2 regions of the Cronobacter sp. 153480017-3 genome follow, and region 2 is predicted to be linked to the other one. Evidence: predicted binding sites of a transcription regulator. Region 2 holds the regulator's gene; the other holds the start of a gene.
The links. The regulator PurR, encoded in region 2, represses purine synthesis genes. The targets are predictions, from matches to a motif close to CANGCAAACGTTTGCNTG.

Region 1: a site for PurR is predicted at 1,353-1,370, ahead of pyrD (quinone-dependent dihydroorotate dehydrogenase). Genes of this name have one in related genera too.

Annotation. Positions count from the first base shown of each region.
Region 1 is NZ_JBSEYN010000002.1:416,470-420,862, forward strand. Features, by position in the region: gene ACUW6V_RS06360 (aliphatic sulfonate ABC transporter substrate-binding protein) at 1-648, opposite strand, end outside; gene ssuE (NADPH-dependent FMN reductase) at 641-1,216, opposite strand; gene pyrD (quinone-dependent dihydroorotate dehydrogenase) at 1,465-2,475, shown strand; gene ACUW6V_RS06375 (cell division protein ZapC) at 2,640-3,185, shown strand; gene ACUW6V_RS06380 (YcbX family protein) at 3,182-4,288, opposite strand; gene rlmKL (bifunctional 23S rRNA (guanine(2069)-N(7))-methyltransferase RlmK/23S rRNA (guanine(2445)-N(2))-methyltransferase RlmL) at 4,391-4,393, shown strand, end outside.
Region 2 is NZ_JBSEYN010000014.1:34,062-38,454, reverse strand. Features, by position in the region: gene ACUW6V_RS20200 (C40 family peptidase) at 1-10, shown strand, start outside; gene ACUW6V_RS20195 (MFS transporter) at 79-1,245, opposite strand; gene cydH (cytochrome bd-I oxidase subunit CydH) at 1,508-1,597, opposite strand; gene purR (HTH-type transcriptional repressor PurR) at 1,889-2,914, shown strand; gene punR (DNA-binding transcriptional activator PunR) at 2,932-3,843, opposite strand; gene punC (purine nucleoside transporter PunC) at 3,955-4,393, shown strand, end outside.

The sequences.
Region 1 (4,393 bases), on a different contig from region 2:
GAACGATCCGGTGAGGTCGAGATCGGTGCCGTCGGCCAGCACGCGCACGCCGCCCTGAATGAGCGCGGCGGAGTAGTACGGGTCCCAGATGGCCCAGGCGTCGACGTTACCCTGCGTAAACGCGGCGCGCGCATCGGCGGGTGTGAGATATACCGGCTGAATATCGGTAAATTTCAGCCCGGCTTTTTGCAACGCGCGCAGCAGCAGGTTATGCGAGCTGGAGCCTTTCTGGAACGCGACCTTATGGCCTTTCAGGTCGGCGACGCTTTTAATCGGGCTGTTTTCCGCTACCAGCAGCACTTCGGCTTTCGGTTTTGGCGGTTCGCTGCCGATGTAAACCAGATCTGCCCCCGCCGCCTGGGCGAAGATAGGCGGAATGTCGCCGGTACTGCCGAGATCGATGCTGCCGACATTCAGCGCCTCAAGCAGCTGCGGGCCTGCCGGGAATTCGACCCAGGTGATTTTGGTATTTGGATAACGCTGCTCAAGCAGATGATGGCTTTTCGCCAGCACCATGCTCACAGAGCCTTTCTGATAGCCGATACGCAGCGCCTCTGGCTGTGGTTCAGCCGCGCTGACGCCTGCGGTAAAAAGCGTGAGGCCGGCTGCCAGTAGCGGTGCGGCGTGACGGCGCAAAAGATTAAGCATGTAACGTTCTCCTTGTGAACTGCGGCGCAGGGGTTGCCAGATGGCGACGAGTCAGCGCCTGCCAGAAAGTGTCGAGGGCATCGTCAAGACGCGTTTGTAGCGGTTCGGAAAAGCGCGGCTGATGGTGGTAATCCAGCACCTGACTGTCATCGGCAAAGACGCCATGCAGGATCTCCTGCGCTTTCAGGGCGTTGAGCACAGGTTTAAGCGCGTAATCCAGCGCCAGCAGATGGCCGGCCGAACCCCCGGTCGCGACCGGCAACACCACTTTTTTCTCAAGGGCCCGTTCGGGCAGGAGATCAAGCAGCGTTTTCAGCGCGCCGGAAAACGAGGCCTTATAGATGGGCGTAGCGATGATGACGCCGTCGGCCTGCTGAAGCTGCTCGATAAGCGTCAGGAGCGCCGGGCTGTCGAAGCGGGCGTAGAGTAAATCTTCTGGCGCAAAATTCTGGATATGCCAGTGACAAATCTCAACATCGAGCCGGGTGAGTTCACCCGCGAGATAAGAAAGCAGGGCGCTGGAGCGCGAAGGAAAGCGTGGGCTTCCCGCCAGAGTAATAACCCGCATACCACCTCCTTATAACCAAAATAAAGTTTTTGATTAACATTAATAACAATATGAGAGGATAGTGGCAGAGGGGCTGGCCCCGAGAAACTAAAAATTGTGATGATGCTTTGCCAAAAAACGCATAAAACAGGATTAAAAAGAAAACGTTTGCTTTCTCAGGGGCTTTTTTGCCGCAGGTCAATTCCCTTTGTGAAGCGGATCGCAGATAATAGCGCCCCGGTTTGCACACCGGGAATCCAGGAGAGTTCATGTACTACCCCTTCGTTCGAAAAGCCCTTTTCCAGCTCGACCCCGAGCGCGCTCACGAATTTACCTTCCAGCAAATGCGCCGCATTACCGGCACGCCCCTTGAAGCGCTGCTGCGCCAGAAAGTGCCGTCTAAACCGGTGACCTGCATGGGGCTGACGTTTAAAAACCCGCTGGGGCTTGCCGCAGGCCTTGATAAAAACGGCGAGTGCATCGACGCGCTCGGCGCGCTGGGTTTTGGATCGGTGGAAATCGGCACCGTGACGCCGCGCCCGCAGCCGGGCAACGACAAGCCGCGTCTGTTCCGCCTGGTCGAAGCGGAAGGGCTGATTAACCGCATGGGCTTTAATAATCTCGGCGTGGATAACCTGGTGGAGAACGTCAAAAAAGCGCATTTTGACGGCGTGCTCGGCATTAATATTGGTAAAAATAAAGACACGCCGGTAGAACAGGGTAAAGATGACTACCTGATTTGTATGGAAAAAGTATTTCCCTACGCCGGGTATATCGCGATTAATATCTCGTCACCGAATACGCCTGGCCTGCGCTCGCTGCAATATGGCGACGCGCTCGACGATCTCCTTGCCGCTATTAAAAATCAGCAGCAACTGCTGTCGCAAAAGCACCATAAATATGTACCCGTGGCGGTTAAGATCGCACCGGATCTTTCGCTGGAAGAATTGATCCAGGTGGCCGATAGCCTGGTGCGCCATAATATTGATGGGGTCATTGCGACCAATACGACACTCGATCGCAGCCTGGTTCAGGGCATGAAATATTGCGACGAAACGGGCGGATTAAGCGGCCGTCCTCTGCAATTAAAAAGTACGGAAATCATTCGCCTGTTAAGCCAGGAGCTGCAAGGACGCCTGCCGATTATCGGCGTCGGTGGTATTGATTCCGTTATTGCCGCGCGGGAAAAAATAGCCGCTGGCGCTTCGCTTATTCAGATCTATTCCGGCTTTATTTTTAAAGGGCCGCCGCTCGTTAAAGAAATTGTGACCCACCTTTAAGCATTTCCCCCTTTAAGACCGCCAGGGCTTTATTTTCAGCCCTGGTTGTTTTATATTCCGCGATTGTTGCTAATTTAAACGTCATAGTCTTAGATTAATGAGGGAATAAACGAAGCGGCAAAAAAGGGAAATAATTTTAAGTTTCATCGCAGTGGGGGGTAATGATGCGTATAAAGCCGGACGATAACTGGCGCTGGTATTATGATAACGAGCACGACCGGATGATGCTCGATCTGGCCAACGGCATGCTGTTTCGCTCGCGTTTTGCCCGCAAAATGTTGACGCCCGACGCGTTCGATCCTTCCGGATTCTGCGTTGATGACGCCGCACTCTGGTTCTCCTTCGATGAAAAATGCCGTGAACTTCCTCTCGCCGCTGAACAGCGCGCCGAACTGGTGCTGAACGCCCTTGTCGCTATCCGCTTCCTGAAACCCCAGATGCCGAAAAGCTGGCATTTCTTAACCCACGACGACGCCGAATGGTCGCCGAGCTGTGGCGATGCTGCCTGCGTATGGCTGAGCGACAGCGGCGAACCGGTCTGCCTGCTGGTGGTCGAGCCTGGTGATAACGCGACGCTCTGCCTGCTGGCGCAGCCTGCGTTGACGCTTGCGGGCCGCGCGATGCAACTGGGTGATGCGATTAAAGTGATGAATGACAGGCTCAAACCGCTGGCGAACGCCCCGCAGCTGAGCCTCGATCAGGCGGTTTAACGCGCGAGCCGAATCGGGCCTGCCGGCACGCAGCTACAGCTTAAAAACGTGCCGTCGTCGCTGAGCGCACTTTTCTTCAATGGCGTAACTTCCCCTTCCAGCAGCGTCACGCGACAGCTGCCGCAAATCCCGGCGCGACAGGAGTAGGGTACCCGAATGCCCTGCTGTTCAAGCTGCTCCAGCACCACCTGCTGATTATTCCCGTTAAAGCTTTTTCCTTCCCATTCGACAGACACCTGCGCCGCTGCGTTTGCCACAGGCGTCACGCTCTCTTCCACGTTGCCTGCGCCATAAAGCCGTGCCGGGCCGGTCGAAAGCACTTCAACGCGATCGCCTGCGCGGATCACACCACTGTTGCGGGCAATCAGGTTCTGGCCGAAATCGACATCGCCGTTATCCAGCGCCGTGCGGAATTTTTGCAGCGTCGCCAGCGGCTCGCCGCTTGGGTGTTTGCGTCCGCGCTCGGGGCTGACGGTGGTAAATACGCAGCGGCTGCACGGTTTAGCAACATCAAACACCACGTCGCCAATGCGGATCACTTTCCACGTGTCCTCAGCCCAGGCCTCAACGCCCGTCACAACCAGATTCGGGCGGAACTGATTCATCGCCACACCCGCCGGGCAGCGTTTTTGTAAATCGCGCAGCGAGGCTTCGTTAGCAAGCAGGTACGGGAAGCCATCGGCGAAACCGAGCGGTACGCCGGGGTGAAGTTTAACGCGGCGCGTGAGCGATGGGCCGACCCAACGTAGTTGCACATCGCGGCCAAAAAAGCCGCTCAGCCACTGGTTAACGCTTTCGGGCGCGATAAGCGCGGTGAAGTGATTGCCCCAGACTTCCGTCGGCGCGGGGGCGGTCGCGAAATCAGTGAAGCGAATCGCGGCGCTGCTGCCGTCCGGCGCAGTGAGGTGCAACCCGTCCGGCAGCAGCGCGGGCGTGAAGAGCACCATTTGCGGATACTGGCGCGCGGTAATAAAGGTGCCATCGGTTTCCGTCACCATAAACGCGCGGTCAAATGTCAGGCCGCTGACGTCCGCCAGCGCGTGAGAGACCTGCAACCCACGCATCGATTTCACCGGATGAATAAAAAGCTGCGATAAAACCATGGCGTACGCCCTCCCGGCATAAGAAATAGAAGGGCAACTTTATGACATGCGTGCGGGATTGGCTATAATGCGCCACAATTTTCTTTTTACTGAAGTGACGATATG
Region 2 (4,393 bases):
TATTCGTTAATCGATTTATCCTCACAAAAAAACGGAGAAGGTCACCCTTCTCCGTTTTCTTTTATATGGCAGCATGCATTATTCAGCGCTGCACGCCATTTGCGCCTCGCTACGGCTGGAGATCAGCACCAGCAGCAGGCCGAGTGCGGCAATCAGCGCGCCCATCACTGGCACTACGCTATAACCGAAGCCCGCATGGATAACGGCCCCGCCCGCCGCCGCGCCAAGTGCGTTACCGAGATTAAACGCCCCGATATTCACAGATGAGGACAGGCCCGGCGCTTCGCTGGCGACACGCATCACGCGCATCTGCAGCGGCGGCACTACCGCGAAAGTCGCAGCCCCCCATACCACCATGCTCACCGCCGCGCCGATTTCCGTTTTCGCAAGCCACGGAATAGCCGCCATAATGACGATAAGCAGCATCAGGAAGCCTTTCAGCGTGCCGCTCACCGAGCGGTCCGCCAGGCGGCCACCCAGATAGTTGCCGATGGAAAACCCGACGCCAATCAGCACCAGCATGGCGGTGACGAACGCCGCGCTGGCATCAGTGATGTGGTGCAGAACCGGCGCGATATAGGTATAGAGCGTAAACATCGCGCCCGCGCCGAGCACGGTTGTCAACAGCGCGCTCACCACCTGCGGGCGCATCAACACGGCCAGTTCGCTTTTCACATCAGGGCGCTCGCCGCTGCCGCCTTTTGGCAGGGAAAACCAGAGGCTCGCCATCGCCACCACGCCAAGACCGGCCGTCGCCAGAAACGACATTCGCCAGCCGATGGTTTCACCAAGCCAGGTGGCCGCCGGCACGCCGCCGATATTGGCAATGGTCAGGCCCATAAACATCGTCGCGACGGCGCTCGCCTGTTTATGCTTCGGCACGACGCTTGCCGCAACCACCGAGCCGAGGCCGAAGAACGCCCCATGGTTAAGGCTGGTGAGAATACGCGAGGCCATCAGCGTCATATAATCCGGTGCCAGTGCTGACAGCACGTTACCGAGCGTAAAAATCGCCATCAGAAAAATCAGCGCGCTACGCCGTGCGCGGTGCGACAGTAAAAGCGTCATCAGCGGTGCGCCTACCATCACGCCGACCGCGTAGGCGCTAATCAGCATACCGGCGGCCGGAATGGAGACGTTGACGCCGTTCGCTATGACCGGCAACAACCCCATCGGGGAAAACTCGGTCGTGCCAATGCCAAAAGCACCGATAGCCAGTGCCAGTAACGGAAAATTGACTTTCATTCATTGCTCCAGAAATTGTACAACAGCGCCGGGAACGCCCGACGTTACAGCAGGATGCAGAAAAGGATGACACTCTCAATCAGAAAAGATAAGTGACAAAAACAGCAAAATATTATTGCGCAGCTGTTAAGAACACGCGCTAATTGTTATTAGCGAATCTAAAGGGAATAACGGGAAAAAGAAAGAAAACAGCGGGGAATCGGCGCTTAAACGCAAGAAAAGTTTAAGAAAGCGGGAGAACAGGTGCGCTCCCGCCTGTCGCTTAATGCAGAATGGCGGTAAATGCGCCCGCCACAATCAGGCCCAGTACAACCAGCGTCGTGACCAGCGAAAATTTCAGATCGGTACTCATGGTATTCTCCTTAAAGACCCCATAAAAAACAGGTAGTGCGCATTTTTGCATAAACGGGCCGAAAAATCCTGCGACATTTAACCAGATATGCGTTTTCCCTCTTCCCCTTTCGATAAAGATAAGCCAAAATTCGTCGCTACTTTATTCGGTACCGGCCATCGACCCCTCCTCACGAAAAATGTCGCGTTTCCCGGCATGCCGCACTCCCCTCGCGGCAGTCAGGGGTGTGTACAGGCAAACGATTAACCCGTGATTTTGCAGGGCTCAGCCAGGGGTCTGGAGTGATTATTAATGGCAACAATTAAAGACGTCGCGAAGCGAGCCAACGTTTCCACAACAACAGTCTCACATGTGATTAACAAAACCCGTTTTGTGGCGGAAGAGACGCGCAATGCGGTTTGGGCGGCTATCAAAGAATTACACTATTCGCCAAGCGCCGTGGCGCGCAGCCTGAAGGTGAATCACACCAAATCTATCGGGCTGCTGGCGACCAGTAGCGAAGCGCCCTATTTCGCGGAAATTATCGAAGCCGTTGAAAACAGCTGCTTCGCCAAAGGCTATACGCTGATTTTGGGCAACGCGCATAACAATCTGGAAAAGCAGCGCGCGTATCTGTCTATGATGGCGCAAAAGCGCGTCGACGGCCTGCTGGTGATGTGCTCGGAATACCCGCAGCCGCTGCTTTCCACGCTTGAAGAGTACCGTCATATCCCGATGGTGGTGATGGACTGGGGTGAAGCGAAAGCCGATTTTACCGACTCGGTAATCGATAACGCGTTCCAGGGCGGTTACCTCGCCGGGCGTTATCTTATCGAGCGCGGCCATCGTGATATTGGCGTGATTCCGGGGCAGCTTGAGCGTAACACCGGCGTCGGGCGTTTCTCAGGCTTTATGAAAGCGCTGGAAGAAGCGGCCATTAAAGTGCCGGAAAACTGGATTGTGCAGGGCGATTTCGAGCCGGAATCCGGTTACCGCGCCATGCAGCAGATCCTCTCGCAGCCGCAGCGCCCGACTGCCGTGTTCTGCGGCGGCGATATCATGGCGATGGGCGCTATCTGCGCCGCCGATGAAATGGGCCTGCGCGTGCCGCAGGATATTTCAATCATCGGCTACGACAACGTACGCAACGCGCGTTTCTTTAGCCCGGCGCTGACGACTATCCATCAGCCAAAAGAGACGCTCGGCCAGACTGCGTTCAATATGCTGCTCGACCGCATCGTGAATAAGCGCGAAGAGTCGCAGACCATCGAGGTGCATCCGCGCCTGATCGAACGCCGCTCGGTGGCGGACGGCCCGTTCCGCGACTATCGCCGTTAATCCTTCCGGGAGCCGTATTATTGCGGCTCCCGCAGCCACTCCGTGTTCAGCGTTTCACTGTCCCCCAGATAATCGAGCAGCCAGCGCAGCGCGGGCGAGGCGTCGCTTTGCCGCCACGTCAGACAGCAGGCGGCGTCCGGGAACGGGTTTTCCAGCGTCAACGCGCGCCACTCCCCGCTATCGAGCCATGGCTTCGCGAAATGCGTCGGCACCATGCCGATACAGAGCCCCTCGCTGAGCGCATCGGCGGCGCAGTGCCAGTCCGGCACCACCACGCGCCGCTGGTTATCCAGAAGCCAGGTAATGCGCTTGGGCAGCGATCGCGATGTATCTTCCAGCACCAGCGAGGGGTAATCGCGCAGCCTGTCGTCGCTGAGCGCGCCCGCGAGCTGTGCCAGCGGATGATGGTGCGCCACGACGCAACGCCAGCTCAGCATGCCCATATCACGAAACGCGAAGCGCCCGCCGACCGGGATCGCCTGTGTGGCGCCGATGGCAAGTTCCACGCGCCCGTCCGCCAGCGCGTCCCAGACGCCGTTAAAGACTTCCTGTGAAACCTGCAACTCGACATCGGAAAAGTGCCGGTAGAAATCAAGCACCAGCCGCCGGACGCGTTCCGGGCGCACGATATTATCCACCGCGATGGAAAGTTGCCCGCGCCAGCCGTTGGCGATCTGCTGGCACTGCTGACGGGTGATCATCATTTTTTTGATGACAGAACGCCCTTCGCGCAGAAACCAGGCTCCTGCAGGCGTCAGAACCACATCGCGATGGCGGCGCTCGAAGAGCGATACCGCAAGCCACTCCTCAAGCTGACGTACCGTATAGCTGACGGCAGAAGGCACGCGGTGCAGTTCTGCGGCGGCTGCGGTAAAGCTGCCGGTGCGCGCCACGGCGTCCACCACTTCCAGGGAATATTCAGACCACATTATCTGCCTGCAAATTTTTTGAATGGAATGGGCAAATATTAGCGTTTCACAAGCGGAATTGCACTCCGTACACTCCTGGCTCTTTCGCGTAATAAGAAGTGAGTTAATGTGATGCGACCTGATAAAGGATTTCTTTGCTGGCTGGCCGGGCTGAGCGTGCTCGGTTTTCTGGCGACCGACATGTACCTGCCCGCGTTCGCCGTTATTGAAGCGGATCTGCACACAGCCCCTTCGGCTATCAGCGCCTCGCTGAGCCTTTTCCTGGCCGGTTTCGCGCTGGCGCAGCTCGTCTGGGGCCCGCTTTCTGACCGTTTTGGCCGTCGTCCGGTTTTGCTGGCGGGGCTTGGGATTTTCGCGCTTGGCTGCCTTGGCACCGTCTGGGTAGAGAGCGCGGGCGCGCTGCTGGCCCTGCGCTTTATTCAGGCCGTGGGCGTTTGTTCCGCTGCGGTAAGCTGGCAGGCGCTGGTAACCGACCGCTACCCGGCGCAGCAGGCGCGTCGTATCTTCGCGACTATTATGCCGCTGGTGGGGCTTTCTCCGGCCCTGGCAC